4 regions of the Salirhabdus salicampi genome follow, and region 4 is predicted to be linked to each of the others. Evidence: riboswitches for the same ligand, from Rfam matches in the RefSeq annotation. Region 4 holds a riboswitch; each other region holds the start of a gene.

Region 1 (7,713 bases), on a different contig from region 4:
AACGATTTTTAACATTACCATTCCGTTGGCGAAATCGGGGATAATTAAAGCAGGATTACTTGTTTTTGTTATGGCGTTAGCTGATTTTTCGAACCCGATGATTATAGGGGGAGGCTTACCCTTTTTAGCGTCTGATGCGTATTTATTAGTTGTTGGACAGCAAAACATTGAGATGGCAGCTGTTCTCGGTGTCTTTTTAATCGTACCTAGCTTACTTGTCTTTATTTTTCAAACATATTTCTTAAAAGATACAAACCTTGAAACGATAAGTGGAGAATCAGGCGGTAACAATGCACCGTTAAAAGGGACGGTAAAAAGGGTGATTACGACCGTTACTACTATATTTATCGCATTTATTTCCCTTATGTTTATTATGGTAGTGCTCGGTGCTTTTGTGAAAATTATTGGTATTAACAATGCTTTTACGTTAGAGCATTTTTCTAATCAAACTGGTTGGGACTCTTTATATAACAGTATTGTCGTTTCCTTTTTTGGTGCGCTATTAGCAGCCGGATTGGGGATATTACAAGGATTTTTGTTTGCCCGAAAGGCCATCCCGGGCAAGAAACTTCTTGAATTTTTAACATTATTTGGTTTAGCTGTTCCAGGTACGGTTATGGGAATTGGTTATGTACTTATTTTTAATGGCCCACCGTTCTTCTTAACTGGAACCGTCATGCTGCTCGTGTTGAATATGGCATTTCGTAAAATTGGTGTAGGTCTTGAAGCAGGGATTAGTAAAATGCACCAAATCGATACATCAATGGAAGAAGCCTCACAAGATTTAGGTGCAGGTCCGTACCGAACATTTTGGAGTGTTGTATTACCATTGTTAACCCCTGCCTTTGTAGCAGGATTCGTGTATGCTTTCATGACAGCGATGGTATCAATCAGTTCAGTAATTTTCCTAGTATCTCCTGGTACGAACTTAGCTGCTACGTACATCTTAAACTTAGCTGAACAGGCACGTATAGGCATGGCTTCAGCGATGTCATTCATCTTAATTGTCATTGTGCTAGGCTGTATCGGTCTATTGAAAATCCTAGAAAAGAAAAGTGGAGTAAAAGTGTAGAGGAGGGATTGCGCTAATATGGAAAAAGAAATCTTAGTGTTAGATAACTTATATAAACACTTTGGAGATGTAAAGGCTGTTAACGGCATTTCAATCGATATAAAAGAAGGTGAACTGATTTCTTTTATAGGGCCGAGTGGATGTGGAAAAACAACATTATTACGAATTATTGGTGGCTTTCATGAGCAGGATTCTGGAGACATTATACTTGATGGGTCTGTTGTAAATGATGTACCACCAAATAAACGATCAACGGGAATGGTGTTTCAAAATTACGCACTATTTCCTCATATGACTGTGTACGATAATATAGCCTACGGTTTGAAGCAACAGAAAGTGTCCAAAGCGGAACGGGATAAACGAATTAAGGATGCCTTAGCACAAGTACAGCTTGCTGGATATGGAGATCGAAAGCCTAGCCAACTAAGTGGTGGACAACAACAACGAGTCGCCATTGCTCGCTGTCTCGTTTTAAAACCGAAAGTATTATTATTAGATGAACCGTTATCAAATTTAGACGCCAATCTACGAATGGATATGCGTGAAGAAATTCGACGCCTTAAGGAGGAATTAAACCTTACAATCATATTTGTTACCCACGATCAAGAAGAGGCGTTAAGTATTTCTGACCGAATTGCTGTATTAAATAAAGGGGTTATTCAACAGCTGGATAGGCCTGATGTTGTCTATAATCAGCCTGCAAATGAATTTGTTGCCAATTTCGTTGGTCATGTAAATATTTTAGAAGGTAGTATCGAATCTAAGGGAGATGACGTTCAGTTCAAAAGTGAAGATGTCCAATTTGACATTGTTTCCCAGGAACAAGGTTCTCTTGACGAGACGAAGGCCGTTATTCGGCCTGAAAGTATAACCATTGATGATACGAGTTCTATTAAAGGTACAATTACAAAATACATTTATAACGGAAGCTTCATTCGGTACTACGTTCAAATCGGAGAACATGAAGTAAGTGTAGATGAATTTGATATTTCAAATATGGACTTATATCAAAAAGGTGACACAATAGGAATTCGATTTACGAATACTCCACACTTGTTAGAGGTATAATCATCAAAAGCTTGTGACAAATATTATAAATATTTGTTCAAGCTTTTTTGTTGATGATTCATTGCATGATATGTTCTCATTCTGATAAAAAAAATGGCGAAACAGGTCTTATTTTTTATAAGGAAAATTTAAAGGTTTCAGGATAATCGCTTATTGGCATAATATATATAGATACAGATTGAGGTTTTTCGCGGGGGGCGATTGGCATTTCATTTATTAAAAAAACGGGAGAATGCACACATAATCATGATCCCATTACAATAAAAGAAGGCGCTTTCGTCGATGAAGAAAAAAAGGTCACTTATGCTATATTGGAAGTGGAAGCACCAATTCCGTCGGCCAAACCGCCTATGAATGATCATGGTGAAAAAGGGTAAATATTCCTGTTTTCACCATTTTTTATATGTTTTTATGATTTCCTCTGATAAAATTTGATTTGTAAATGACCGACGCAGAAGAGGTGGTGGAATGGAACAACGACCCTTGTTGAATGTAACTTTTGTTTCTAGCATATTAGGTATTATAAGTTTTTTTATTTTTATGATTACCCTACCAGAAAAAAGTTTACATTTATTGTCAGGCTTCATTCTGTTCCCGTTCTCAGAGAAGATAATACCAGGGGCAGACAGTCATAAACTTTTACATTGGTTAGCGATTGTCGTAAGTATAGGGTTCTATATTATTTTTTCCTTAGGGTTGGTCAAGCTATTATATAAAAAAGAGAACAAATCATACCCGAAAATTATTTGCCAAGATGAAATTGCAGCCATGTTAGATGCAGTGGAATCTAGTACAGACTTTCATATAAATGAGAAAATCATTCATTTTATGAATGAATTTGATAAAACAACGGCCCAAATGTTCGGGATGGACAGGAAAGATTTAAAAAGTTTATGGGTTTTACAGATGGGGCAACGGGAGTACGAGCAATATTTCGGAAAATCTAAAGTGGGTCGGTACGATAATGAGAATAAAACGTACCTCTGTATCGTAGATTTAAATGATGAGTCACATCCAACCGAAGAAGAAAAACGGATTATTCAATGGGCATTACGCCAGCCAAATCCACAGTTTTGGGATGATCGAATAAAGCGCAACTTTCGAGGCGTACATAAAGAGTTTGTTTTTGTAAGAAATTATGGAGAATTTCGTTTAGGGTATGCTCTATTATTCAATCAATATGGAAAAGTAACAGAAGAAAGATTAAAACAATTCCATATAGCATCTTCCTATCTAATGTTGCTAGGGAAAATAGACAATCTTACCGAAAAAATGGTAAAATATATTGTAGAAAAGGTGGTTTAAACAATGAGATGGGAAGAAGATAAGAAAAATCAAACAGCAGTTTCCATAACCGTTACAACCATACCTACAGATACCAAAGTAACTCCAGCCAATTATGAATTCGGTTTCAAACGGTTAAATTCAAAAACGGGCAAGAAAAACATGACCTTGAAATCAGCAAAAGCTCGAAGATATGTATAATAGATGACTTCAAACTGACGTGCGTGTGGTGATTTTTAATAGCCACGCGTTTTTTTCTGGAGGAAGCAGGAGAATGAACGACAACCCATACCCTCAAACACAGTTGAAGACACGTAGTTGGATATGAAGCACTGTGAACAACAGATGTCTGTATGAAACTTGGAAAGTGATCCTATAATCAATTGAATCGCTATAATAATAGAATAGTGTGACAGGGGGAAAGAAGATTGCATTGGTTTATGATTGTTTTCGTCTTCCTAGGCGGTGTTGCAGTGGCAACTCAGGCAGGTATTAACGGAACACTTGGAAGGCGAATTGGGGTTTTAGAATCTTCGTTTGTGTCTTTTTTTATTGGTACAGTTGCTCTATTCCTACTGATGTTGTTTTTTGGTCGAGGTAACATTTTAGCAACATTTTCTGTACCAAGGTGGCAACTTACAGGAGGACTATTAGGTGCATTTTATGTTTGGAGTATTATATATGCAGCACCTAAAATAGGGGTTGCGACTTCCCTTATGGCTGTAATAATTGGACAGCTATTTATGAGTACTCTATTAGACCATTACGGGTTTGTTGGCAAGACGATTCCAATTGATATGCAGCGTACATTTGCTTTGTTATTAATGATCGTTGCCCTATTTTTATTTTACCGAAAATAAACGATTGGGTAGAAAAGGGAGCAATGAGAAATAGGGGTTTCATGAGAATCATGTATCAAAAATTAAAAAAATTAAAAATTACCGTTGACTTTTTTCTGAATTTTGATTTATTATTATCACTATCACATTAAAAACGAATATTATTTATTCTTCTTATCCCGAGAGGTGGAGGGACTGGCCCTATGAAACCTCGGCAGCGGATCTGAACGTTATGTCAGATACTGTGCCAATTCCAGCAAGTGTATAACGCACTTGAGAGATAAGAAGAGACGGATTTTGCATGTATACATACAATCCTCTCTTCTTGTCTCAAAGAAGAGAGGATTTTTTAATGGACAAAAAATACAACAAGAAAGGGGTGCTTACGTAATGATTCAGTTTAATCAAGTTTCTAAAATTTATGAACATAATGGCAGTGACATAATTGCTGTTGATAATGTGAGTTTAAAAATAAATACTGGTGAAATATTTGGTGTCATCGGTTTTAGTGGGGCAGGTAAAAGTACATTAATTAGGCTTGTAAATCAATTGGAAACACCAACATCAGGTCAAATACTTGTTGGTAATGAAGATATATCGAGCTTCCCGCAGCATAAATTGCGAAAAGTCCGTCAAGACATAGGGATGATTTTTCAACACTTTAACTTACTGGAAACGAAAACGGTCTATCATAATGTTGCGTTTCCTTTACTGCTAGCTGGCACAAAAAAGAAGGAAGTAAAAAGAAGAGTTGAGGAAATTTTAGATTTCGTAGGCTTAACAGATAAGGTGAACCACTATCCTGATCAACTTTCCGGAGGGCAAAAGCAACGGGTAGGAATTGCGAGAGCTTTATCAACTTCACCAAGTATCCTTTTGTGTGATGAGGCAACGTCTGCTCTGGACCCGGAAACGACAAAATCGATTCTCCGTCTTTTAAAGAAGGTGCGAGACGAGTATAATATTACGATTCTAATGATTACACATGAAATGAACGTCATCCGTGAAATTTGTGACCGGGTAGCGGTCATGGAAGATGGGAAAGTGATTGAAGATGGATCAATATTCGATGTTTTCTCAAACCCACAACATAAAACGACGGCAAAGTTTGTTCAAAGTGTAATGAAAGATGACATTCCGGAATCGATATTAAAAGATATCGATCAACACGGTGGAAGGCGTCACATTTATCGGGTAACGTTTGTCCGAGAAACAGCTAGTCAGCCTATTTTATCTCAAGTATCAAAGCGATTTGATGTGGAAGTGAATGTCTTATATGGACAAATTACAGAACTACAACAAGTTCCATTTGGAAATTTAATCGTTGAATTTCAAGGAGAAGATGCGGAAATTTTACGAGCAATTGATTACATACAATCAACCGTATTAATTCAGGAGGTGGACCAACATGGAAGTTGATTTGATTCAATTCGCACCTAGAATATGGGAGGCCACAGTTGAAACGTTGCAAATGGTTTCCATTGCCTTAGCACTTGCTTCCTTAATTGGATTCCCACTCGGAATTGCACTAGTTGTTACGAAGGCAAACGGTTTAATGGAAAATCGAGCGGTGTTTACTGTTTTAAACGCGATTATTAACATCTTTCGTTCCATCCCATTTATTATATTACTTGTTGCCATTTTGCCAGTTACAAGATTAATAGTTGGAACTTCAATTGGAACGGCAGCTGCCGTTGTACCACTTGTCTTTTTTACTGGTCCATACATAGCCCGTCTAGTAGAAAGTAGTTTACATGACGTAAACAAAGGTGTCATTGAAGCGGCAACAGCGATGGGGGCGACCAACTGGCAAATCATTTGGCGGGTATATTTACCGGAAGCATTAAGTTCTATCGCATTAAACATTACCATTGCAACAATTGGGCTCGTTGGAGCTTCTGCAATGGCAGGGTTTGTTGGTGGTGGGGGCTTAGGGGATCTCGCCATCTCATACGGTTACCAACGATTTGAAACAAATGTCATGATTACAACGGTCGTATTACTCGTTGTCATCGTTCAAATTGTTCAAACAATAGGAAATTATTTATCAAAAAGATTAAGAAGATTATAACTAAACAGGAGGAAAAAACATGAAAAAACTTATCGGATTTCTATCAATTTTATTCGTATTAGCATTAGCGGGGTGTGGATCATCTGCATCTGGGGATGAAAACAAGGTTGTGAAAATAGGTCTAAACGGTTCCGGATTCCCAATATGGGAAAAGATTGAAGAGCTAGCAGCTGAAGAAGGCATTGAGTTAGATTTAGTAGAATTTGCTGATTATGTACGACCAAACTTAGCATTGGCTGACGGTGATGTTGATTTAAACGCATTCCAAACGGTATCATATTTTGACTCGTTTATTGAAGAACATAACTTAGATTTAGCTCCTGTAGCTACGACGTTAATTGCTCCTATGGGAATTTACTCTGAGAAATATGAGGATGTTACAAATATTCCAAATGGAGCAAAGGTTGCATTACCGAAAGAAGCAACGAATATGGGGCGTGCATTACTTTTACTAGAAGCAGCAGGGTTAATTGAATTACCAGATGATTTCGATGGAAATGGATCAATTGAAAAAATCGCAGCTAATCCAAAAGAATTAGACTTTGAACCGATTGTTGCGGCGCAAACTCCACGTGTACTTCCGGATGTTGCCATCTCAATTATTAACAACGGTGTGGCGGTAGAGGCTGGTTTCACGCCTGTCGAAGATGCCATCTTTATTGAAGATGATACAGCAACACCTTATATTAATATCATAGCAGCAAGAGCAGAAGAAGTTGATAATGAGACATATCAAAAAATTGCTAACATTTATCAGCAGGAAGTAGTAGCCCAACATATCCGTGACGTTTATAGTGATTCATTAATTCCAACATTTGTACCTTTAGATCAAATCGGCTGGTAATAGGAGAGTTATAATATGACAACTGCTTTGTTAGAAAGTTCAATCGTAAATTTTATTGAAGAACATAAAGACGAGTATATTCAAACGAGTCATTCTATTCATGAAAATCCGGAGATAGGAAATGAAGAAGTGTACGCTTCCTCTCTCCTCCGGAGCCTTCTTCAAAAAAATGGCTTTGAAGTAGATGTAAACATCCCTGAGCATGAAACTGCGTTTCTTGCAAGGATACGTTCATCTAAACCCGGGCCGAAGATCGGCTTTTTAGCAGAATATGATGCACTACCTGGTTTAGGTCATGCTTGTGGTCATAACATTATTGGTACTACATCTGTTCTCGCAGCGATTTCCTTAGCGACGCACTTAGAGGAAATTGGCGGAGAAGTCGTCGTTTTAGGGACGCCGGCAGAAGAAGGCGGTCCGAACGGTAGTGCAAAAGGGACATTTGTACGCCACGGATTAGTTCAAGATTTAGATGCATGTATGATGATCCACCCTCAAGGTCGAACATGTGGATCAAGTCCTACATTAGCAGTTG
Region 2 (7,713 bases), on a different contig from region 4:
TTGAACGTTCCTCTATAGGATGGACGATAAATGACAAATTCATTCGCAAATTAGATAGATGTGCATAACATCCCTCTTTATTCCGAGTAAATTAATAAGTATAATAAAGAATAGAAAGGAGGAGAACAAATCATGGGAATACCTAAACCACTCGTAAAATTCAACCAATTATTTATCGTATTCACTGTAACGACTGGTATATTTATCCCGTCTATGCTAATTCTCCCTTTTATCATCGGACTCATTACAGTTATAACAAAACGTAACCCAATCATACTCATGACAAAGCCACTATTACGGAAACAAACTAACGAATATATACTGGAAGATCGTGATCAACAATTATTTAATCAATGGATTGCTACCATTTTAATTGGTTTATCTATACTGTTTTATTCCCTTGGCTACTCAACAGCCTCAATCGTATTAAACCTTATGGTTATTTTGGCAGCTGGAATAGCTTTGTTAGGTTTTTGTGTAGGCTGTTTTATCCGGTTCCGGTATATCATGTGGAAACAGAAACGAAAATCCGTTTAATGAAACATTAATTTAAGAAAAAACAACGCGGATTGATCCGGGGTATACTAGAATTACAAAATTGCAAATAAAACGTTAAACAACATTAGTTATAACACTCAATTCAGCAACGTAAACACATCATAGTTAGCATAGAAAAACGCTCCGAATATGAAAAACTGGGAGCGTTTCTTTCTATTCTCTTGTTAAACTTAACACGACAACATGAAAGTCTATCCAGCACGTCAAACTATTAGCTAGTTTTAACTTGAATAAAAACATTCGGATTTATTTTTTCAACAACTGTCAATTATTGCATTGGTAGCCAACTTACTTTCCAAACGTCTTGATTAGTATCCTTGATTAATCTAAATGCATTTAGTGATTGGTTTGATGTCTCCCAAGTAATTGCTGCTTCATTCTCATCTATATATTTAACTTTAAATTCTTCGATTTGTTGTAATTCATCATATAATTTTTCATCATTATCGGTAAAATTAGCTCCAAAAAATTCGGGATCTCCATAATACTCTTCTTTAGATGGAGTAAAGTATTTTTCGCCCTTTATATAAAGGTTGTAAATCGTTTCAGAGTCTTTTACGTTTTTAGCGTGAAAATATAACCTAAATATATCCAAAGGGGTTAAATTAATCATGCAAAATACTCCCTCCTCTTATAAAAACGTACTAAATAGACGGAAATAATGAAAAAAGGTTTCATAAAAAAGAAAAAAGTTACAAAGCACTTATTATTCGGGGAGCTTGTTCCTTTATATCAACAAAAAAATAGCATTCCAATTCTATTGTCATCGGAATGCTATTTGGCTTATTTTCTGTTTTGTACTCTTAAGCCGAACCCGTTAGATTTGTCCGGGTCGTTTTTCTTTTTCTAGATTCTGGCGATTCAATCCTTTTCCATTCCTCTAGGAAAATTCAAACGTTGGCAAACTACAATTAAAATAACCTCTTTACCAATAATTGGGTTCCATATAAACTATTACGTATCAATACAAAAAGGTGGAATCGACATGAGAATTGAATTTCTTGGTACAGCGGGTGCAGTTCCGATACCTCGTCCCCTTTGTCAATGTTCAGTTTGTGTAGAAGCAAAAGAAAAAGGTATACCCTATAGCCGTACTGGCCCTGGCTTGTTTATTCACGGACCAAATTTATTATTAGATACTTCTGAACATAGTTACGAACAACTTAATCGATCAAATATTACTACTATTGATGGGGTATGTTATTCCCACTGGCATCCAGACCATGTCCAAGGGCTACGTGTGCTTGAATCAATGAATGCGGATTGGTTACACTTTCCCCCTAACCATCAAACAACTGATGTATACTTGCCAGAACAAGTAGCGAAAGACTTTCAACATCGCTTAGGAATTCATGAGCATTTACAGTATTTCAGCGATGAAGGGTTTATCCGTCTCCACCTACCTCAAGATGGAGATACCTTTGAATTAAACGGATCTACCATCCTTCCTTTTCGTTTAGCGGAAGATTATGTTTATGGTTTTTTACTGGAGGAAGAAAACAAACGGGTGTTGATTGTGCCTGATGAATTGTACCAATGGACACCTCCAAAATCATTGCAAGGTATTGACGTAGCAATTTTACCACTTGGTATTTGCGAGTTTCACCCGTTAAATGGAGAGCGACTCATTCAAAAAGACCATCCACTATTGCAGTCGGAAGCTACATTTGCTTATACATTACAAGTAGTAAAACAATTGCAACCGAAAAGAACGATTATTACTCATATTGAGGAACCTGATGGGCTTAGTTATAACGATTTTAAAGTGTTGGAAAAGAAGTTGCGTGAAGATGAATACAATATCGAATTCGCGTATGATACGATGAAAATCGATGTGTAAAAAACAAACGCCCTAAAGTGTTTTGCAATCTGTAGAGAAAGTCTCGGCAGCTTGATTTTTATACATACACTTTACCATTCACCGCAACGGTTAAATAGGCAAATTGAAAGATTTAGGTTTAATGTAAAAGCTGTTCGTTTAGATGCTGGATACTTAACTAATCCCTTTTGCCCTGGTTAAGCCCAAAGGAATATATTTGGAGTCATTGCAAAAGGAGAAGAACCCACTTACACGACTACTGATCGTGATGGGGATCAAAGGCAGCGAATACCGCGAGACTCCGGCGGAAAAACGAGCGACCCGAGACCCCGCAGGCGCTTTTCCGGGGAGGCTCGGGCGTTCGTCCGCGGAAAGCGAGTGGTATTCGCCCTAAATCGAAGGACAAAATAAAAGCTTGTAGAAAAACCTAGGTTTCTCTACAAACTGCAAAACGCCCTAAGAGCGTTTTGTTTGTTAACTTACTTGTAACACCGTTTGTAAGTATTGACTATCTCGTTCTTCTATTTTCAACCCTGCCTCTTCAAGCTTTTGTAAGAGCATTCTATCAACCGCGTACGGATTTTTCTTTTTTAACGCTCGTAACTCACCCCAGTTTGTCATCAAAAAGTAACTTTCCTTGCCTTCTCGAATACGAATCTCTACATTTCCGTTTCCATGTTTATTTATTTCAGCTAACACGATCCGACCTTGTTCCTTTAACTCCCGGCGGATACAATCGAGTACATGTCTTGTAAATACGTCGATATCCATTTGTTTTGCCATAAAACCTCTGTTTGCGTCCATAGTAACGACTCCTTTAATTGCTGTTTTACAATTCTTTACAAGGGTCCATAATAAAAAAGGCTCCTTTCGCCGAGGGCAAAAAGAACCTTTAGAACCGTTTCCGTTCCTTATCACCCAAAGCGACAGCTTTGCTGGTTGGAGCACCTTGCATAGGCAGGTTGCTGTGGAATCGTCGAGCCAGTTCTCTCATCCACTCTTGATAAGTATTGTATTGTAATAAAAACATATCATATTTAAGTTAAACGTTCAAGTTGATTCCATTTTATGATACTGGCTTATGCTTGTTGATTTTCAGACTCATTGGTTTTTTCCAATATGTGCACACGTCTTATTTCCCAACAGAAGATGATCAACAAGGAGATAAGGGTACCTAAAATAAAGTAATCTGGGTGAAATTTCCGGTCTAACGTTAATCCTCCGGTAAAACCAGCTATAACACCAATCGATACACTAAGCATAATTCTTACCAATCCCCTCAACACCTTCCGCTCTATTTTAACCTCCTTAATCGTAACATAAGACTCCATTCATTTATTTTAAAAGATTATTAAGAATTAGTGAAAATGTTACAAGTTTATGTAACATAACGTGACACCAAACATAAAAAATGTAATAATATGGAATGCAAACCATTTCAATGTCCTAGTATGAAAAGACAATATCATTAATAAAAAAAGAAAATACGTTAAAATTGTAAATAGCTGTAACATGACAAGCCATTGTTCATATGTAACCATCATTGGTACCATCCCCCCCATTAACGAGGACATTATACATTGCGTAACGCCATTTAATATCGTATTTACTGCTAGACTATTTGTAGTTGTTAGAATAATGGAAACCCCAATTAAAAATGCAATAAAGAAAGACACTAATGTACTTACATAGAGATTTGTTACTATGGCTATATAAAATGACATTATCATACCAAGACAAACATTTGCCACATGCCGATCACTACGCCCTCGCATTATTCTCATAATATAAATCACCATTAAAAGCATCCATAACCAGATGACGATATTCCATACATACATGCCCACACCTAACATCCTCCCTCCTATACAGTGTATTCAGTTCCATTCCAGGCTTGAACAAACTAGTTTCGTATTTTTTAAAAATCACCTATATTAACTGAGTAAGACCACACCGATCTTCCTGCAACCTGTCATTCCATACGATGTGACTAGTAATACTATTTGAATCTCAACTAACTATCATATTTTGGAATCTGGAATTCGTATAATAAAGAAAAAACGAAAAAAGGGGAATGTAGAGATGGTAGTCTTGTGTAATAACTGTAATACGACATTATTTAAGGAATGGCTTTGGTTTGAATGTAATAACTGTCGTTTTCGCGTTTGTGGACCTTGTCATGAAAAAATCGACTTTCGCTGTCAGAAATGTTGTTCCGGATATTTATACCAAAAGAGATAATCACTTGTTTTATTTTTCATGAGCCGCACGGGTTTCCAACTGTTGTGAAAGAGGACAACTGTACTATAATGAAGTATAACTAATTTTCACGAAATGGATTGATGGAGGGTGGAAGTGGATTTAAATTTAATTTAATAACGAAATGGCATTTTATTAAAGTTAATTGCTTCATCCATTTTCATCACCGTTTTGCTCAACACCATATTTGATACTACAAGCTACACACCTAATAAGCATCGAAAAATTAAGGACATCCCATTTTGGGATGTCCTTAATTACCTTACACCTTCACCTAAATGTTTCGCACAATTTAACACCTGTAACGACCATTTATCGGCTTGTTTTTGTAAAACTGAAATGGATGTATTTGAAAAGCTTACATCAAACGTTTCATCCTTCATCAAACCTATCATTAACTGATTCAATGTAGCTCCATGACTTATAAATAAAATGCGCTTGTTAGGATGTTGCAGGCAAACTTCTTCCACACAGTCCACACTTCGTGAGCGGGCCTCTTCATTCGTTTCGCCACCGTGATCAAACTGTTTCCATTGTGGTCCCCACTTCTCAATCCGCTCTTCTTTCGTTAATCCTTCCACTTCACCAAAGTACATTTCCCGCAGACGTGTATCTTTTATAATTGGAATTTGGAGAAGGTTGGCAACCGTTTTCCCAGTAACATATGCCCGAGACAAATCACTACTAACGACCATGTCCCACTGTTCTCCTAGAAGACGTCTTGCCAATGCTTGTGCTTGGTTTAAGCCATCCTGATTTAATGGGATATCTGTTTGGCCTTGTGCCCGTCGTTGAACATTCCAATCTGTAACGCCATGACGAATTAACCCAATTGTAGTCATGTCGGTTCTCCTCTCCAACCTTTACTCTTTTGTTAATGCTATCGTTTCAATTTCAACCTGAACGTCCTTCGGAAGCTTGGATACTTCAACTGCTGAACGTGCTGGCATAATGTCACCGAAATATGTACTATAAATTTCGTTAAATTGAGCATAATGATTTATATCCGATAGAAAAACCGTTGTTTTCACTACATCTTCCAAAGATGATCCAGCTTCTTCCACAATAGCCTTAATATTTCGTAGTACAAGTTCTACTTGATCAGCAAACTGCTCGGGGATTTCACCTGTTTCATGATTTAACGGGATTTGTCCAGATATAAATATGTAATCCTTTGTTTTAATCGCTTGTGAATATGGTCCAATTGCAGCAGGTGCATTATGACAAACTACTTTTTCATTCATTGTCCTCATCCTCCATTTCTTTTACGGTTCATTTTAGCAAAAAGTTAGACTTTTTCGTACATTTTCGGGAATATTTTTTCAAGATTTTGATTGAAATGTATTCTCTAACCAATGAAGATGCCGACAATGTAGACGTTCATCGATAGTATGTGAAATTGTCGAATGTACGACCTTGTTCCGTTATATTTCTCATTACTTCATTAAATTAAGAACATTATGGATAATACTGCTCCTTCACTTTTTCCATTTCCTCCTTCACTTTATCAAGGGTATCAGTAGCACTTTTCACCCAATCTCGAGTCACTTCCAAAAAAAACATAGCATCCTCAATTTCACCTTGTTCCATTAATTGCATAACCCGTTTATAATTTTCCCCTACGTTCGTATAAGAATAGACGGTATCTTTTAACATTCGGTGTGCTTTTGTCAGAGGCAATGGTGGTTCTGTAACTTCCTTTAAAAATTCCTTTTCTAATTGTTTTAATGTTGTCCCAATATAATAACCCATATTTACGTAATCTTGATCCTCATACATCTTAACGTTATCTTTTCCTTTTTTTGCATGATTCAAAAATGCTTCGTTTCGCTCATCCAGAATAGTTAAGAAAGTAAGTACTTTTTCACCGTATTGCTCAACTTCAAAATAAACATTTTGCAAATGTGCATTTTTTTCATTTATTAATGATTCTACTCTTTGTGCTTGTTTCGTTTCAGCTTCACAGGCAGTGAAAAGGGTCATTATAAGTATGAAAGTTACTGCCCATCCCCGGCAAATGACTGGAATTCGTCTTTGATCATTGAACATCCTCCACCCCACTTCGTTTGTTCCGATGGAAGGTAATTACAAAAAAATCTCCATACTACATACATATAAAAAAGGGGTGGTGTCCTATACCTACCTTCTCTCTCGACAAGAATCGCATATAGTAAAAAAATACTAAACGTTAGTTTTACTTCTTTTACCATATATATTTTTAAAAACTAAACGAAAAATATGACAAACGAACAAAAAAGGAGGGAAAAACATGAGACTTACATTTATAAAATTGTTTAGTCTTACTATAATGCTTACAGGTTTAGTTGCTTGTAATACTGGTGATTATGTCATGGATGATCGTCAGAGAAACAATAACAATGACAATATATCAAGTATGAATACAAATATGTCTAGTGAAGACTATCCGCATACACGAGCAAAAGTCATTCAAGAAGCTAAGTATGAGTTCTACACATCAGAAGACCACGGTAATTCAAACCAACACGGACAACAATCAGGGGATCAACAAATACAACAACGTCAAAATCAACAAAATGGAAATATTCAACAACAAGGTAATAATCAGTCCCAGCAACCGCAACAACAACAACAAACGAATGAACAACAAAGTCAAGGTGGACAAGATGCCGAAGGTTTAAGCGAATTTGAACGTAGAGTAGTGGAGTTGACAAATGAAGAGAGGCGAAATAATGGCTTATCCGAGCTAAAAATTGATACACAATTAAGTGGTATTGCTCGTACAAAGTCAGAAGATATGCAAGCAAATAACTATTTTTCACACACGAGTCCAACGTACGGGTCTCCGTTTGATATGATACGTGACAATGGTGTTGATTATCAGTCTGCTGCAGAAAACATTGCACAAGGACAACAATCGCCAGAAGAGGTTGTCCAATCTTGGATGAATAGTGAAGGCCACCGCAAAAATATTTTAACAGAAGAGTTTACTCATATTGGCGTTGGTCATGAAACCGAAGGAAACCATTGGACACAAATGTTTATTCAAAAATAAAGAAAAGCCAAAGCATCAATTGCGATGTCTTTGGCTTTCTGAT
Region 3 (7,713 bases), on a different contig from region 4:
ACGAGCTAAACGGTAACTCGGTCTTGCTGGTTTACCTGACAGACCTACAACGGCAATTTTCACCGGACGTTCTTCTCCATTTTCATTGATGGTTGGTGATTTTAAGACACGGCGAATGACACCTTCGTCATTCACGACAACCTTTTGACCGTCTCGTTTATTACCAGTAGCTTTTGAAATCGCATTAAACAAGTCAGTAGTTAAATCATCGATATGTTCAATTCCTACTGATAAACGAATGAGATCCTCAGTTACCCCTGTCGCGATCAATTCGTCACCAGTTAATTGTTGATGTGTTGTACTTGCAGGGTGAATTATAAGTGATTTTGCATCACCGACATTAGCTAAGTGGGACCAAATAGAAATATTGTTAATAATAGCCTCTCCTACCTTTCGGCCACCTTTAATGCCGAAGTTAACTACAGCACCATAACCATCATCTAAGTACTGTTTCGCAAGCTCATGGGACGGATGGTTTTCTAAACCTGGATAGGTTACCCAATCCACATCAGGGTGTGCCTGTAAATGTTTAGCCAATTGTTGTGCATTTCTACAATGTTCTCGCATCCGTACATGTAATGTTTCAATTCCTTGTAAAATTAAAAATGCATTGAATGGGCTTAAACTTGGCCCAAAGTCCCGAAGTAATTGAACTCTAGCTTTCATAATAAACGCTAAGCCACCGAAGTCGTTCCAGTAACGAATCCCGTTATAGCTTGGATCTGGTTCTGTAAAGGAAGAGAACTTTCCATTTCCCCAATTAAAACGTCCACCATCTATAATCAAGCCCGCAATAGAAGTTCCGTGTCCACCTAACCATTTTGTTCCTGAATGAACAACAATATCTGCACCGTGATCGATTGGACGGCATAAGTAAGGGGTTGGGAATGTGTTATCTACAATTAGTGGAATACCCGCTTCGTGGGCAACATCTGCCACCGCTTCAATATCCAACACATGTAAGCTTGGGTTACCGATTGTTTCAGCATAAATTGCTTTCGTTTTATCGGTAATTTTTTCACGAAAGTTGTTTGGATCCGTTGGATCAACAAATGTCACTTTCACACCATAACGCGGTAAAGTTTGAGCGAATAAATTATACGTCCCCCCGTATAAATTCGTTGCAGCTAGAATCTCATCGCCACTTTCCGCTACACTTAAAATGGATAATGTGATGGCTGATTGCCCACTTGCTGTAGCTAAAGCACCTACACCATTTTCGAGTAAAGCAATACGTTTTTCTAATACATCAACAGTTGGGTTGCCAATACGGGAATAAATATTCCCCGCTTCATCTAAAGAAAATAACCCCGCTGCATGTTCTGTATTCGAAAAAACGTAAGAACTTGTTTGATAAATGGGTACTGCCCGTGAACCTGTTGTCGGGTCTGGTGCTTGCCCTCCATGCAATACTTGTGTTTCAAAAGCGTATTGGGTTGTCGCTTCCTCTTGAGTCGTTTTTTTAGTCATAAATTTTCCTCTCTCCCTTATTTGAATTTTCGGTGCATAAGAATGTTGGCTTTACGTTGTTCGTTTCGTAGGAATTCTCCGAAGTCATCCGTTTTTCTAAGTACAATTTATGGTCCGTTCCAGGCCCCAATCACACGACTTTGATCAACTTGGTTCCTCTCTTCTTGTGCTAGCAAAAAATCCTTTACAACGTGTTGCCACTTTTCTGGTTCGACGAGAAAACCATCATGACCAAAATCCGTTTCGACAGAATGATAACGGACATCTATGCCTGCATTTTCTAACTGTCGCGCTGCTTCATGAATCGCCTTAGGCGGGTACAGCAAATCGTGGCTAAACGAGACTGTTAAAATAGGTGCCTGTATTCGCGCCAAAACATCTCCTAAACTTCCACGACCCCGTGTAATATCATGGGAATTCATCGCTCTAAGTAACGTTACATAACTGTTTTCATCAAATCGTTGCAATAATTTATTCCCTTGGTAATCTAAGTAATTTTGAACTTCATACCGATCGTCTTCCCCTTGTGAGCGTTCAAAACGATTATTAAATAACTGTGGTGACCGATAAGTAATCATTCCAATCATTCTAGCAATTTCTAACCCTTTACCGTTAGAGTCCGTTTCATTTTGATGAGATAATATCGCTTGTTCTGCTATGTGATTATATGCGAGAGCATAATCCGAAAAGATAGGAGTTGATGCAAGCGGGACATACACTTCTGCAAACGTTGGGTCCATAACTGCCCATTCCCATACTTGCATTCCCCCAAGGGAACCCCCAACAATGGCATAAACTTGATCAATATCTAACTTCGCTAAAAACTGTTTTTGTGCTCGCACCATATCTCTAACCGTTATATTCGGATAACCTAACGTATCCTGTTCTACATCAGTACCATTACACCCGCCAATTACGTTTGTCGTAAACACGGTATACTTGTTTGTATCAATCATTTTCCCAGGTCCAATAAAGTCGCTCCACCAACCGTCATGATGTTCCCCATATGCCCATTGGTTACCAGTTAAGGCATGACAAATGACAATAATCTGGTCATGTGAAGCCGGCCACTTCCCAACTCGTTCGTAAGCAATTGTGCAATTTCGTGCTTCACCGTTTTCTAACATAAATTCACCAATACTTAACTGACTGGACTCATATAAATCAGACATTCCATCCCCCCTCTATGGATTGAAAAGTTTCAGTGAAATGAAAAACCCCCTTCACGAGGAAGGGGGTGGATAATCTAGTCCTTCCTCTTATCTCTAGAAGACAAATGTCTTCTCAGGAATTAGCACCTTTCCAACGTCGAAATCACATTGGCGGTTGCCGGGTTTCATCGGGCCAGTCCCTCCACCTCTCTTGATAAGAGATCACTCATTTATGAAGTTTTTAACTTTAGTGTTTTCAATCACGTTTGTAAATTTTTATTGTTTACAAGGATAAATTAGAACTTGAAATCTGTCAACTCAAAATAATGAAAATAATGAAAAAATTTTGTGTTCAGCTTTCCATATACCTTTCCCCTCGTTAAAAATTCATTCTAGACTGTCCTCCATCTACGTTTAGACTTACCCCAACAATCCATGAAGCCTTTTCTGAGGCTAAAAATGTAACAACGTTTGCCACCTCTTCAACCGTCCCAAAGCGTCCAGCTGGAATTTCATTTTGAACAAAAGCATTTATTTTTTCTGGGTTCTCTTCAAGGCGCTTTTTCCAATTTCCTGTTTCATGTAAAATGCTTCCCGGTGCCACACTATTGACTCGAACGCCGTAAGAGATTGCCTCATCAGCCAAGGACTTTGTAAAACTTATCAGTGCTGCCTTTGCATTATTATATGTAGCCCGTCCTCCACTTTCTCTTCCGAAAATAGACGTAATATTAATGATAGAGCCACTTCCTGCTTCTTTCATATTGTCGACAGCAAGTTTACTCAAATGGACCGCTGAAAAGTAGTTTAGTTCGAGTGCTTCATGAAACAAATTCATATCCGTTTCAACAACTGTACTTCCATTGCTTCCTCCTGCATTATTCACAAGAACATCAATCGTACTGTGATCATATAAAAATGACTTCATCAAATGCTTTCGTTCCGTTTCGTCAGTGATATCCACCGGATATATGCTTACTTTTCCCCCTAATTCTTCTTTTGTTTGTTTAAGCGTATCCTCATTACGTGCCGCAATTCCCACATTTGCCCCCTCTGCTGCAAAGACTTCTGCTATCCCTTTCCCAATGCCTTTTGAACCACCTGTAATTAAGACATTTTTTCCTTTTAATTGTAAATCCATTCCAAAATCCTCCTTACGGTTGTCGCATCTCTTTTCACTAACTTTATCATATTGTGGAAAATCATTGTTATCAAATTGCTGAGTTTCCACCTTTGGCAAAACTTTACCTGTCTTCGGAAAAATTGTAATCTTTTGTAGGAATTATCAATAAAGACGTACCTAATATACCCTCCAAAAATCTCCTTATTTATGTAGTTTAATAGATAAGCTATGGTCTTTCACATATGAAAATTTGACGAATTCTTCACTATTGGCGGGTACAGCAACTTCAAACAGTACTTCCTGTGCATTGATTTTTTGAAATGGATGTGTTGTTTCGGACACTTCAATAAATTTATAAGAGATAGGGTGGTATATGTTCAAAACAACGTCTTGATCCTTATGGTTCCGTATTTTATATGCATAAGAAGACACCTCAAGATGACCATTTCTCTTCCGATCAACATGTTTTCCTTCACATATGACGTCAAATGCCTGCCCTAAATACAATTTGATGGTTTCGTTTTTAGGTGTATGCTGGATTCGGTCTTCCCCTATAAACTCTAAGCTACCATCATCTTCGTCTTCACTGTACACTTTTACTTTCCCTTTTGGTAATGGTAGGCCTAACTGATTGTCTTTTCGATTTTCAAATTGTAACAAGATATGAACGTCATCATTACGACCTTTCACTTCATAATGTTTTGTATATTTAATATCTCGTCCGTTTAATAGATTAATTTGCTTTTCTTGATTGTTTTTTAATGTCGTCATCCCATTTAAAGTATAAAGATGATAGTCATTAAAACTTTGCTCTACGAAATCGGGTTCAGCATCGATGTCCATATTGTAAGAAATTACTTCATCTCCAAAGCTATGCACTGTTGTTTCTTTATTCACTTTACCAGCGATTAATTTCAACCTTGCATCTTCAAATGTTGTGCCTGATTCATTTGTTATTAAAACCCAGCCAGATAAGTGTAAGTGTTCATCTTCCAAGTAGAGAACGTAATTCGCATACCATTGAAAGCCACCTGTTGTATACGTAACTTCCGTTTCCGTTAAGTCATGGGGATGTACCTTGCAAATTAATGAGGGATGCACGATGAGGCCGTTTGGTAGTTTTGGTAGAATGATTTCTTCTTCAGGGTCAACTAAAATTTCTTTCGTCTCTTCATTTTCTAATATAATGCCACTACTAACACTTAAAAGACGACAAGGTACTTTTTCGTTTTCATCAGTGCGTATATAGACAGTGTGATCGAGGTATTTTTTTAATAGCTTATGCTTATCTACTAAATCATGATCATAGTTAACTTCACGTATGTGTAATCCTTTTACAATAAGGGAATCTATTTCAATTTTTTCTGATACGTCCATATAATGAATCTCTTCTTGTTGTCTATAATCACGAAAATCCCGTTTTTCTTTTACAACAGCAAAATAGGAATTATATACGGTAATGGCTAAATCCTTGGTACTTTGCTTTGATGATTTATAAACCGACATAGTCATCATCTCCTAATAAAGGTAAATTTTAACTATATGATAGCATATAAGTACAATTTATCCGATAACTACATATACATGATTTAACTTTTACGTTCGTTCGCCAGATTAATATTCTGCCAAAATAACAATAAAAAAGACGTATATCATGTAGTTTTTATTTTCAATGAAACTACATATATACGTCATGAACATGACTTTTCTCATTGATAGCCGATTATGAAATTTGTATAATTTCCTATGTCTTATCCGTTTTTAACAGAAGTCTCTTGAACGTATTTTGCCGCTGAAGTCCCTGCAGTCTTTCCAAAAACTGCACCTGACATTAACCCACTTCCACCAGGATAGTTTTTGTAAAAGATACCTCCAATCATCTCTCCAGCTGCATACAGGCCTTTAATTGGCTCATCATCCTTATTCAGGACTTCTGCCTTACCGTTTGCCCGAACTCCACCGAAACTGAATGTCATGCCACATGTAACGGGGAAAGCATAAAATGGTGGTTTCTCAATTTTTAATGCCCAATTCGACTTTGGTGGTGTAATTCCCGCTGTCTTTTTCCCATCTTTTTCTGCCGGTTTATATTCTCCGTCTTGAACAGCGTTATTATATGCTTTAATCGTTTCGATAAACTGTTCTCTGTTTACATCTAATTGATCCGCTAACTCTTCAATAGTATTGGCTGTAAATACTGTCGCCTCTTCTCGGTCATACTCATCACGTAACATCGGTCGAACTTGTTGGTCGTAAATTTGATACGCGATACTATCCGGTTGTTTTAGTACTTCTCGACCATATTTTGCATAGGTATAATTTCTAAAGTCTGCCCCTTCATCCACAAAGCGGTATCCATCTTTATTGATCATAATACCTAGAGGATAAGAATGCTTTTTGAAAATATCACCTGGCTTCGTAAAATCCCCAACTTTCGGAGCATTAGCATCAGTACCAATTGCATGCCCGCCGCCCCAATCTCCAAACGGTTGTGCACCTACTTCAAATGCAATTGATAAGCCATCTCCCGTATTAAATTCAGTCCCACGGACGATTGCATTTCCCCATTCTTCACCTAGGTTTTTTACACGAAGTTTTTTATTTGCTTCAAAACTTCCACATGCTAAAACTACACTTTTCGTATTGACCGTCACGTTTTCACCCTGTTTATTCACTACAACAGAAGAAATTTGGTCGTCATCTTTAATTAATTGAACGGCAGGTGATTCATACCACACATCAATACCTAATTCTTCAGCTCGTTCATTTAACTGTTTAATTAGGCCAACCCCTCTATCTTTTGTCTTAACAGGTAAGCCACCCCAAAAGTGATATTTACCATCTTTTAAAAAAGATTGATTATCATATATAAGTTCAAAAATGATGTTATGTGAGTGCATCCATTTAATGGTTTCATACGATTCGTTAACTAAATGGCTGGCTAATTCTTGATCTGACTGGTTACCTGTTGCTTCCATTAAATCGGCGTAATATTTCTCTTTCGTATAAGGAGGCATCACAATCTTATCAGCTTCTTCATCTGTTATTGAAGGAATTACTCTCCTTAGATCTTCTAAACCATTGAAAGCAAAGCGAATAGCACCATCAGTAAAGAATGAATTGCCCCCTCTTTTTTTCTTAGGGCCTTTTTCTAGTACGAGAACTTTTGCATTGTTTTCCCGTGCTGCTATAGCAGCACATAAAGCAGCATTTCCAGCCCCGACTACAACTACGTCATAATTCAATTCATTTTTGTTTGCCAAAATTCCCACCTCATTTTTTGTATTTTCCAACTATTCAAACACCTATAAATATATTAAAATAGAAAATAGCATAAGTGAAATATTGAAATTTTATCATTAGCTATAAATAACTTTTATGTTATAAAAGAAATTTCATTAATAAAGGAATTAAGGTAATAATCATCATCACTCTATACAAATGCGTGATAATGACGAGTTGGACATCCGTTTCCAATTCTTTTGCAATAAAGATAATTTCACTCATACCAGCTGGAATTATGGATGTAATCGCTGTCACTCTATCAGTACGTAAAAACTTTATCAGAATATACGCCATCCCGATGGAAAACAAAATGTGTAGTATTACGGATAGAATGCTCGGTATTATTAAATCTTTGAACTGTACCAATATGTCACGATTAATATTTAAACCTGCTACACCACCAATCAGCACTTGTGCATAAAACCGGACTTTTTTTGGAAGTGGGTTCATATGTAACCAAGCTAATTGAGCAATTAAAACAAACACAAAACTACCAACAAGAACCCCAATTGGTATTTGAAGATAGTACCCTATCAAAGAACCTAATATTGCTAAAAAAATGATTTGTACAATGTTCAAGAAAATTCACTACCTACTTTTAATTTTGTTTTGCATTCAGCCATTTGAGTATATATGGAATCGTAAGAAGTAATAACATCAACCGAATAAAATGGAACAGAGCTA
Region 4 (7,713 bases):
CTCATCTCTTTCAGGTTCGTTAAATATTTCATGATATAAGTTGTCCCATTGTTTATATTGCTTTTCCTCAATAGGTAATAAATCAAACCAATGTTTTACTTCATGTTCATTTACAAGCAAATCATATCCTGCTTGCATAATTAAAGTCGGCACATTCGGATAATGATGAATATTCCTAAAAGCTTGTTCAATGGAACGTTCAAATTCATGGTACCATCTAACCGATACTTTCTCCAAGTAAAGTGGATCCCTTAAATCTCTGTCATATATAACGCTATTTCTAGTGGAATGTGTTGGGTCAAGCTTCGTTGCTACTTGAAATCTTGGGATCACTTTATCTAATAACACTGATATAAAGGAAAGAAATTTTGGAGGTTTACTCTTAATCCCTAACCCTGGTGACGATAAAACAACCCCACTGATCGTTGGTTGAATGGTTTGTAATAACCTAATGGTAATTAACCCCCCCATACTGTGGCCGATAATATATACAGGAACATGCAACTTTTCCGCCTCACTTATCCATATCGCAACCGTGTCTATATACTGTTGGAATGTATCAATGTGTCCCTTAGGTCCTACCGATTTCCCTTGTCCTGGTAAATCACCGTAAATAACATGGAGACCTGAACGTTGTAATTGTGTAGCCAACCATTCATATCGGCCCGAATGTTCAAAAGCACCATGAATGATAACAACAGCCCCTTTTCCATTCGGATGTAACAACTTTTTCAAGCGGACCCCTCCCACTCCTATTTATCCTTTTGATATACTTTATCTTAACATAACTTGATTGGAGGAAATGACGTTGATTTATGAGTATAAAGGAACTGTTCCAAACATTAATGAAACAGCGTATGTCTCTGAAGATGTTGTCATAACAGGTGACGTAAAGATTGGTAAATATGCGAGTATATGGTTTAAAACTGTTATCCGCGGGGATGTTTCCCCTGTCGTCATTGGAAACAATGTAAACATTCAAGACCAAAGTATGTTACACGAAAGTCCAAACATCCCTTTGATTATCGAGGACGATGTTACTGTTGGTCACCAAGTGATGATTCACTCTGCTACAATTAGAAAAGGGGCACTTATCGGTATGGGTTCCATAGTACTAGATGGTGCAGAGATAGGAGAAGGTGCATTTATTGGTGCAGGAAGCCTTATACCTCCAAATAAAGTAATCCCTCCGAATACGTTAGCTTTTGGGCGACCTGCGAAAATCATTCGAGAACTTACTGATCAAGACCGAAAAGAAATGGTTCGAATTCGCCAATCTTATGTTGAAAAAGGGCAATATTATAAATCATTACAAAATTGACAGGAACTTACCGATATAAAAAAAGAGTAGCCACAAATACTGAGAGCATAGAAGGAGGATAAGAACGTGCATTTTTATTATCTCTTTATCTTTACTTATATTATGGCAATTTTTCTTGCGGTTTTGGCTAGAAAAACGACACCATTTCAAAAACACGCCAAAATATATAGCACGTTGTTCGCCCTTTGTGCTTTTACGCTAACATTATTACCAATACATGAGCAAAACCATACAAAAAAAATAGATAAAGTATTAGCCGCACAAATATCGTCTACCGACATCGTCAGCCTTGACCGATTTGACGAAAATATATTACGGCCTGCTGTTCAAATAGACGTTCCTTTGATTGGACAATATCCCGAACTTCCGCGTGGCTGCGAGGTAACTTCTCTTGCTATGTTACTGCAATATCATAATATACAGGTAGATAAAATGACATTAGCTAAAGAAGTAAAAAAAGATCCTGCTAAATACAAAGTCAAAGACGGAAAGGTTCATTTCGGGCATCCAAATAAAGGATTCGTCGGAAATATGTATACACTGTCTGAACCAGGTTATGGGGTATATCACAAGCCCATTGCAAATCTTGCGAAAAAATATGCTGGTGACCGTGTACATGATTTAACCGGGAAATCATTTTATAAAGTTCTACAATCTGTGAACCGAAACGAACCTGTTTTCGTTATAACAAATGCTAAATATAAAAAGTTACCAAGTTCTGCTTTTACAACGTGGGAAACTTCTCAAGGTCCTGTAAAAATAACAATGCAGGAACATGCTGTAGTCATTACTGGCTATGACAAAGATTATATTTACTTTAATGACCCTTTAAAACGCGAAAAAAAAGCACCCTTCGATGACTTTAAAGCCGCGTGGGTGCAAATGGGCAAGCAAGCCATAACCATTACATTACGGTGAGCTTGCTCATTGTTTTATCCTCATTTCGAAGGTCCTCAATATCGTGAGCACGCTCCACAAAAATCTGATGCCATAACATAAACATTAAAACAGTCCACAACTTACGACTGTAATCCCCTTTTCCAACTACATGTTCCTCTAAAAGGCGATGGATAACCTGTTTATTCAGTAGATAGTCTGTTTGGCTTTCTGAGATTAGGGTTTTAGCCCAATCATATAGCTCATTTTTTAACCAATGTCGGATAGGTACTGGAAACCCTAGCTTTTTACGATTTAACACGTGCTCTGGAACAATTCCTTTTGCCGCTTCCCTTAAAATAGACTTCGTTGTTCCATTCGCAATTTTATAGTGAACAGGTATTTCACGTGCAACTTTAAATACTTCAACATCAAGAAATGGTACACGTAATTCCAAAGAGTGTGCCATTGTCATTTTATCGGCCTTTAATAAGATATCTCCACGGAGCCAAGTATGAATATCTACATATTGCATTTGGTTAACTGCATGTTGACCATTTACATTATGAAACAACGGACGAGTAATTTGTTGATATGGGTGTTGTTCATTGTATTGATGAACTAGATCGACCTTTTCGTCCTCTTCAAACATTTTTGCGTTCCCAATGTAACGGTTTTGTAGTGGGGTTGTTCCACGTTCCAGAAAACTTTTCCCTTTCACACCTTCTGGCATAATGTGGGCTACTTTACGTAATAAATCTTTTGCTGGATTTGGAATGGAATCAAACACTTTCAGGGATTCTGGCTCTCGATATATGTTATAACCCCCAAATAATTCATCCGCCCCTTCACCAGATAGCACAACCGTAACATGTTTGCTCGCTTCACGTGCTACGAAATAAAGGGGAACACAAGCAGGATCTGCTAACGGATCGTCATTGTGCCACATTATTTTCGGTAACTTTTGCACGTATTCTTCTGGTGAGATTACATAAGAAATGTTTTCAACACCTAATTTATCTGCCGTTTCTTTCGCTACATCAATTTCTGAAAAGCCATTATGGTCAAAGCCAACAGAAAACGTTTTAATACCAGGGTTAAACTCCTTTGCTAACGAAACGATGATTGACGAATCAATTCCACCTGATAAAAATGAACCGACTGGAACATCACTTCGCATATGCACTTGGACAGAATTGCGTAATGTTTCTTGAATACGACTAATCCATTTCGACTTCTCACCATCAACAGGAGTAAATGTTGCATGGAAGAAACGTGTAAATGTAGGATCTTCCCCAGGCTTAACCGTAAAGAAGTGACCCGGCTCTACTTTTTCAACGCCTTCTGTTAAAGAATACGGTTCCGGTACATATTGAAAGCTTAAATAATGTTGCAAAGCTTCACGATTAACTGTTTCCGCATCGAGGATTGACGTAATTGCTTTTTTTTCAGAAGAAAAATACGTTCCATCCGGTTGTTTACTGTAATATAAAGGTTTGATCCCAAATTGGTCACGTGCTCCATATAATGTTTCTTTCTCTTTATCCCAAATCAAAATAGCAAACATTCCTCGCAGTTGATGGAAGGTCTCTGTGCCATATTGATGAAACATCGCTAAAATAACTTCTGTATCGGACTCTGTATGGAACTGTACGCCATCTTTAATTAACTCATTTCTAAGTTCTACATAATTATAAATCTCTCCATTAAACACAATCCAATAACGTTCATTCTCATAACTTAATGGTTGATGACCACTGTCGATATCAATAATGCTTAACCTGCGAAAACCAAAAGATATATATTCATTATGGTAATACCCTTCATCATCAGGACCACGATGTGTGATCATTTCATTTTGTCTTTGAAAAACATTTATTGACTCTTGCTGCAGCTCTGTTGCTTCATGTCGAATCAGTCCGATAAATCCACACATTTGCATGTCCTCTCTTTCGTATGTTCATAAAAATGTTAATGCTACAAACTGTTACGCTATATTTCTATACTGTTCGAATACACATCACTAAATTTGAGTATATCACAATTTTTTTTTATATTCGATAAACTTTCCGTACAGTTATTTCCAAAAAAAAGTTGCCCTACTGGGCAACCTTTTATTGGATAGCGTTCTTTAATTCTTCAGCTTTGTCTGCCTTTTCCCATGGAAATTGGACATCTGTACGCCCAAAGTGACCATAAGCTGCTGTATCTTGATAAATCGGACGACGAAGGTCCAACATTTTAATAATTCCTGCTGGACGTAGATCAAATATCTTCCGTACTCCTTCTTCCATTTTTACCTCTGGAACCTTCCCCGTTCCAAAAGTGTCTATCGAAATGGATACTGGTTGTGCCACACCGATTGCATAAGCAAGTTGTACTTCACAAGAATCCGCTAAACCTGCTGCGACAATGTTTTTGGCAACATAACGAGCTGCATAAGCACCAGAACGGTCTACCTTTGTAGGATCTTTACCACTGAAGGCTCCACCGCCATGACGTGCATAACCTCCGTATGTGTCAACGATAATCTTACGACCTGTTAAACCTGCATCCCCTTGAGGACCGCCAATAACAAAGCGCCCTGTAGGATTAATAAAATACTTTGTTTTCCGGTCAAGTAAGTATGGAGGAACTACTTTATTTATCACTAACTCTTTTAGGTCATTCTCAATTCGATCACTACTCACTTCTGGATGGTGTTGTGTAGAAATGACAATTGTATCTACTCGTAGTGGTTGACCGTTCTCATCGTACTCTATTGTTACTTGTGTTTTACCGTCTGGACGTAAATATGGTAATGTCCCTTCTTTACGTACATCCGTTAAACGCTTCGCCAATTTGTGAGACAAAGAAATGGGTAATGGCATTAACTCCTCTGTTTCATTATTAGCATACCCGAACATTAAACCTTGGTCACCGGCACCAATTGCTTCAATTTCTTCATCTGTCATGCTACCTTCACGAGATTCTAGTGCTTGGTTTACTCCTTGTGCAATATCTGCTGATTGCTCATCAATTGCAGTAAGGACAGCACAAGTCTCAGCATCAAAGCCGTACTTCGCTCTTGTATATCCAATATTTTTAATTGTTTTCCGAACGATTGCAGGTATGTCAACATAAGTAGTTGTTGAAATTTCTCCTGATACTAACACTAAACCCGTTGTTACAGTTGTTTCACAAGCAACACGTGCATTAGGATCATGTCTTAAAATCTCATCTAAAATTGCATCAGAAATTTGATCACATATTTTATCAGGATGACCTTCTGTAACCGACTCTGATGTAAAAAGCCGACCCTTAATTGCCATGGCTACTTCCTCCTTTATTTAACATCTATCTTATGTACCTCAAATCCAGTGGCTCTATACTCACACACATTATGTGTATTACGATATAAGTTTCATGATCGATTGTATTCAGATAACTCCGTTAAAGTACCGGAACCTTTCACTCTTATCGTTCAAGAGTACCTCGCTTGCAGGTTAGCACCTTTTCACATCGTGATGGTTGCCGGGTTTCCTTGGGCCTGTCCCTCCACCTTCTCTGGATAAGAGATTTCCATCGATTTATATTAACTTGAACTGAATAGAAAGTCAAAAAATCTTTTTTCATTTCTTTTAGAAAATAAATCACGGAATAAAATTTTATGATTAGTATGGAATAATAAAATTAATGTGTTATACTATTAATCACAGATTACGAAATTCAAAACGGCATAAATAGATAATCTCATTTGTAAAGGATGGTTTTCATGACGATTGCAAACAAACTGTTACATGAACGTGCTTTGGAACAAAAAAACGTTCAAAGCGACTTATCGGTTCCACAACTTGTCGAAAAAGTACTTGAACGACAAGAAGGGGTATTAACCTCTACTGGTGCTGTAAAAGCAACAACTGGTAAATATACAGGGCGGTCGCCTAAGGATAAGTTTATTGTGAAAGATGACATATCGGCAAATAAGGTGGACTGGGGTACGACAAACCAGCCGATTGATGAAGATGTCTTTTTTCAGTTGTATGATAAAGTGTTAAACCATTTACAGTCTAAAGAAGAAATATTTCGCTTCCGCGGATTTGCAGGAGCTGATCCAAAGTACCGACTTCCTATCCAGGTTATTACCGAATTTGCTTGGCATAATTTATTTGCTCGCCAAATGTTTATTCGTGCAACAGATGAGGAGCTTGTCAATCACAAATCCGAATTTACAATCATTTCAGCCCCTCACTTTAAGGCTAATCCCCGGGTAGATGGAACACATTCAGAAGCATTTATTATCATTTCCTTTAAACACAAAATCATTCTAATCGGTGGAACGGAATATGCTGGGGAAATTAAAAAATCCGTCTTTTCCGTTATGAACTACCTACTCCCGGAAACAAATATATTGCCAATGCACTGTTCGGCTAATGTAGGAATGGAAGGAGATGTAGCACTGTTCTTTGGCTTATCAGGAACTGGTAAGACAACTTTATCTGCTGATACAAATCGCCGCTTAATTGGCGATGATGAACACGGTTGGTCACAAAATGGTATTTTTAATATTGAAGGTGGTTGTTACGCAAAGTGTATCCATCTTTCCGAAGAAAAGGAACCGCAGATATATAAAGCGATTCAGTTCGGATCGGTCTTGGAAAATGTAATGATTGATGAAGATGCACGAACACCTAACTATGATGATACATCTTTAACAGAAAATACACGGGCAGCCTACCCAATCGAAAATATTGATAACATTCTTAAACCTAGTGTTGCAGGCCATCCACAAACGATTATTTTTTTAACCGCCGATGCCTTTGGTGTATTGCCACCAATCAGTAAATTAACGAAAGAACAGGCTATGTATCACTTCTTAAGTGGGTATACAAGTAAGCTGGCGGGAACAGAGCGAGGTGTTACAGCACCTGAGGCTACTTTCTCTACATGTTTTGGGTCACCATTTTTACCGTTACCAGCGGCAACGTATGCGAAAATGCTTGGTGATAAAATTGAGCAATACGGTGTAAATGTATTTCTTGTCAATACAGGGTGGACTGGTGGTCCATTTGGTGTGGGTCGACGTATGGAACTTTCCCATACGCGCTCCATGGTTCAAGCTGCTTTGGAAGGTGAACTGAACTCCACTGATATGGTGAATGATCCGATATTTGGATTAAAAATTCCATCCCAATGTCCTGGTGTACCAAGTCATGTTCTAGTTCCACAGCGAACATGGAGCGATGAAGCAAAATATGAAGAAAAAGCAAAACAATTAGCTTTACAATTCCATGAGAACTTTAAAAAGTTTCATCATGTACCTCAAGCCATTCAAGAGGCTGGACCGGTATATAAGCCGGAATAAATGACATTGTTCCCTCATCTCCTTTATATAGATAGGCCGTCTTTTATAGACGGCTCTTTTTTTTATTTATAGGCATTCACACAATTTACAGCTAGGCATAATATATCTTTAGCTTGATACTTTCGAACTAGGAGGATGGAGAATGAAGAAAGCTAGCTCTTTCTTAGCTATG

The links. A riboswitch is a leader RNA that binds a small molecule or an ion and turns the genes downstream of it on or off. The one in region 4 is predicted to bind S-adenosylmethionine.
Region 1: linked by a shared signal. The riboswitch ahead of NLW78_RS03250 (methionine ABC transporter ATP-binding protein) and the one ahead of metK (methionine adenosyltransferase) in region 4 are both predicted to bind S-adenosylmethionine.
Region 2: linked by a shared signal. The riboswitch ahead of NLW78_RS03920 (hypothetical protein) and the one ahead of metK (methionine adenosyltransferase) in region 4 are both predicted to bind S-adenosylmethionine.
Region 3: linked by a shared signal. The riboswitch ahead of NLW78_RS03655 (homoserine O-acetyltransferase family protein) and the one ahead of metK (methionine adenosyltransferase) in region 4 are both predicted to bind S-adenosylmethionine.

Annotation. Positions count from the first base shown of each region.
Region 1 covers NZ_JANBWE010000001.1:619,494-627,206, forward strand. The annotation lists gene NLW78_RS03225 (ABC transporter permease) at 1-1,072, shown strand, start outside; gene NLW78_RS03230 (ABC transporter ATP-binding protein) at 1,091-2,140, shown strand; gene NLW78_RS03235 (hypothetical protein) at 2,609-3,445, shown strand; gene NLW78_RS03240 (hypothetical protein) at 3,449-3,625, shown strand; gene NLW78_RS03245 (DMT family transporter) at 3,865-4,284, shown strand; SAM riboswitch class I at 4,435-4,550, shown strand; gene NLW78_RS03250 (methionine ABC transporter ATP-binding protein) at 4,654-5,682, shown strand; gene NLW78_RS03255 (methionine ABC transporter permease) at 5,672-6,334, shown strand; gene NLW78_RS03260 (MetQ/NlpA family ABC transporter substrate-binding protein) at 6,354-7,178, shown strand; gene NLW78_RS03265 (M20 family metallopeptidase) at 7,194-7,713, shown strand, end outside.
Region 2 covers NZ_JANBWE010000001.1:749,891-757,603, reverse strand. The annotation lists gene NLW78_RS03940 (DUF4395 domain-containing protein) at 133-537, shown strand; gene NLW78_RS03935 (hypothetical protein) at 827-1,171, opposite strand; gene NLW78_RS03930 (MBL fold metallo-hydrolase) at 1,544-2,398, shown strand; gene NLW78_RS03920 (hypothetical protein) at 2,852-3,181, opposite strand; SAM riboswitch class I at 3,286-3,387, opposite strand; gene NLW78_RS03915 (hypothetical protein) at 3,457-3,651, opposite strand; gene NLW78_RS03910 (hypothetical protein) at 3,748-4,224, opposite strand; gene NLW78_RS03905 (histidine phosphatase family protein) at 4,894-5,478, opposite strand; gene NLW78_RS03900 (RidA family protein) at 5,500-5,880, opposite strand; gene NLW78_RS03895 (hypothetical protein) at 6,095-6,685, opposite strand; gene NLW78_RS03890 (CAP domain-containing protein) at 6,906-7,670, shown strand.
Region 3 covers NZ_JANBWE010000001.1:697,462-705,174, reverse strand. The annotation lists gene NLW78_RS03660 (PLP-dependent aspartate aminotransferase family protein) at 1-1,470, opposite strand, end outside; gene NLW78_RS03655 (homoserine O-acetyltransferase family protein) at 1,578-2,642, opposite strand; SAM riboswitch class I at 2,727-2,842, opposite strand; gene NLW78_RS03650 (SDR family NAD(P)-dependent oxidoreductase) at 3,001-3,762, opposite strand; gene NLW78_RS03645 (DUF4139 domain-containing protein) at 3,946-5,250, opposite strand; gene tcuA (FAD-dependent tricarballylate dehydrogenase TcuA) at 5,496-7,007, opposite strand; gene NLW78_RS03635 (AbrB family transcriptional regulator) at 7,126-7,608, opposite strand; gene NLW78_RS03630 (AbrB family transcriptional regulator) at 7,628-7,713, opposite strand, start outside.
Region 4 covers NZ_JANBWE010000004.1:258,879-266,591, reverse strand. The annotation lists gene NLW78_RS13275 (alpha/beta hydrolase) at 1-735, opposite strand, end outside; gene NLW78_RS13270 (gamma carbonic anhydrase) at 809-1,321, shown strand; gene NLW78_RS13265 (C39 family peptidase) at 1,388-2,239, shown strand; gene asnB (asparagine synthase (glutamine-hydrolyzing)) at 2,226-4,133, opposite strand; gene metK (methionine adenosyltransferase) at 4,312-5,508, opposite strand; SAM riboswitch class I at 5,651-5,754, opposite strand; gene pckA (phosphoenolpyruvate carboxykinase (ATP)) at 5,943-7,541, shown strand; gene NLW78_RS13245 (ABC transporter substrate-binding protein) at 7,684-7,713, shown strand, end outside.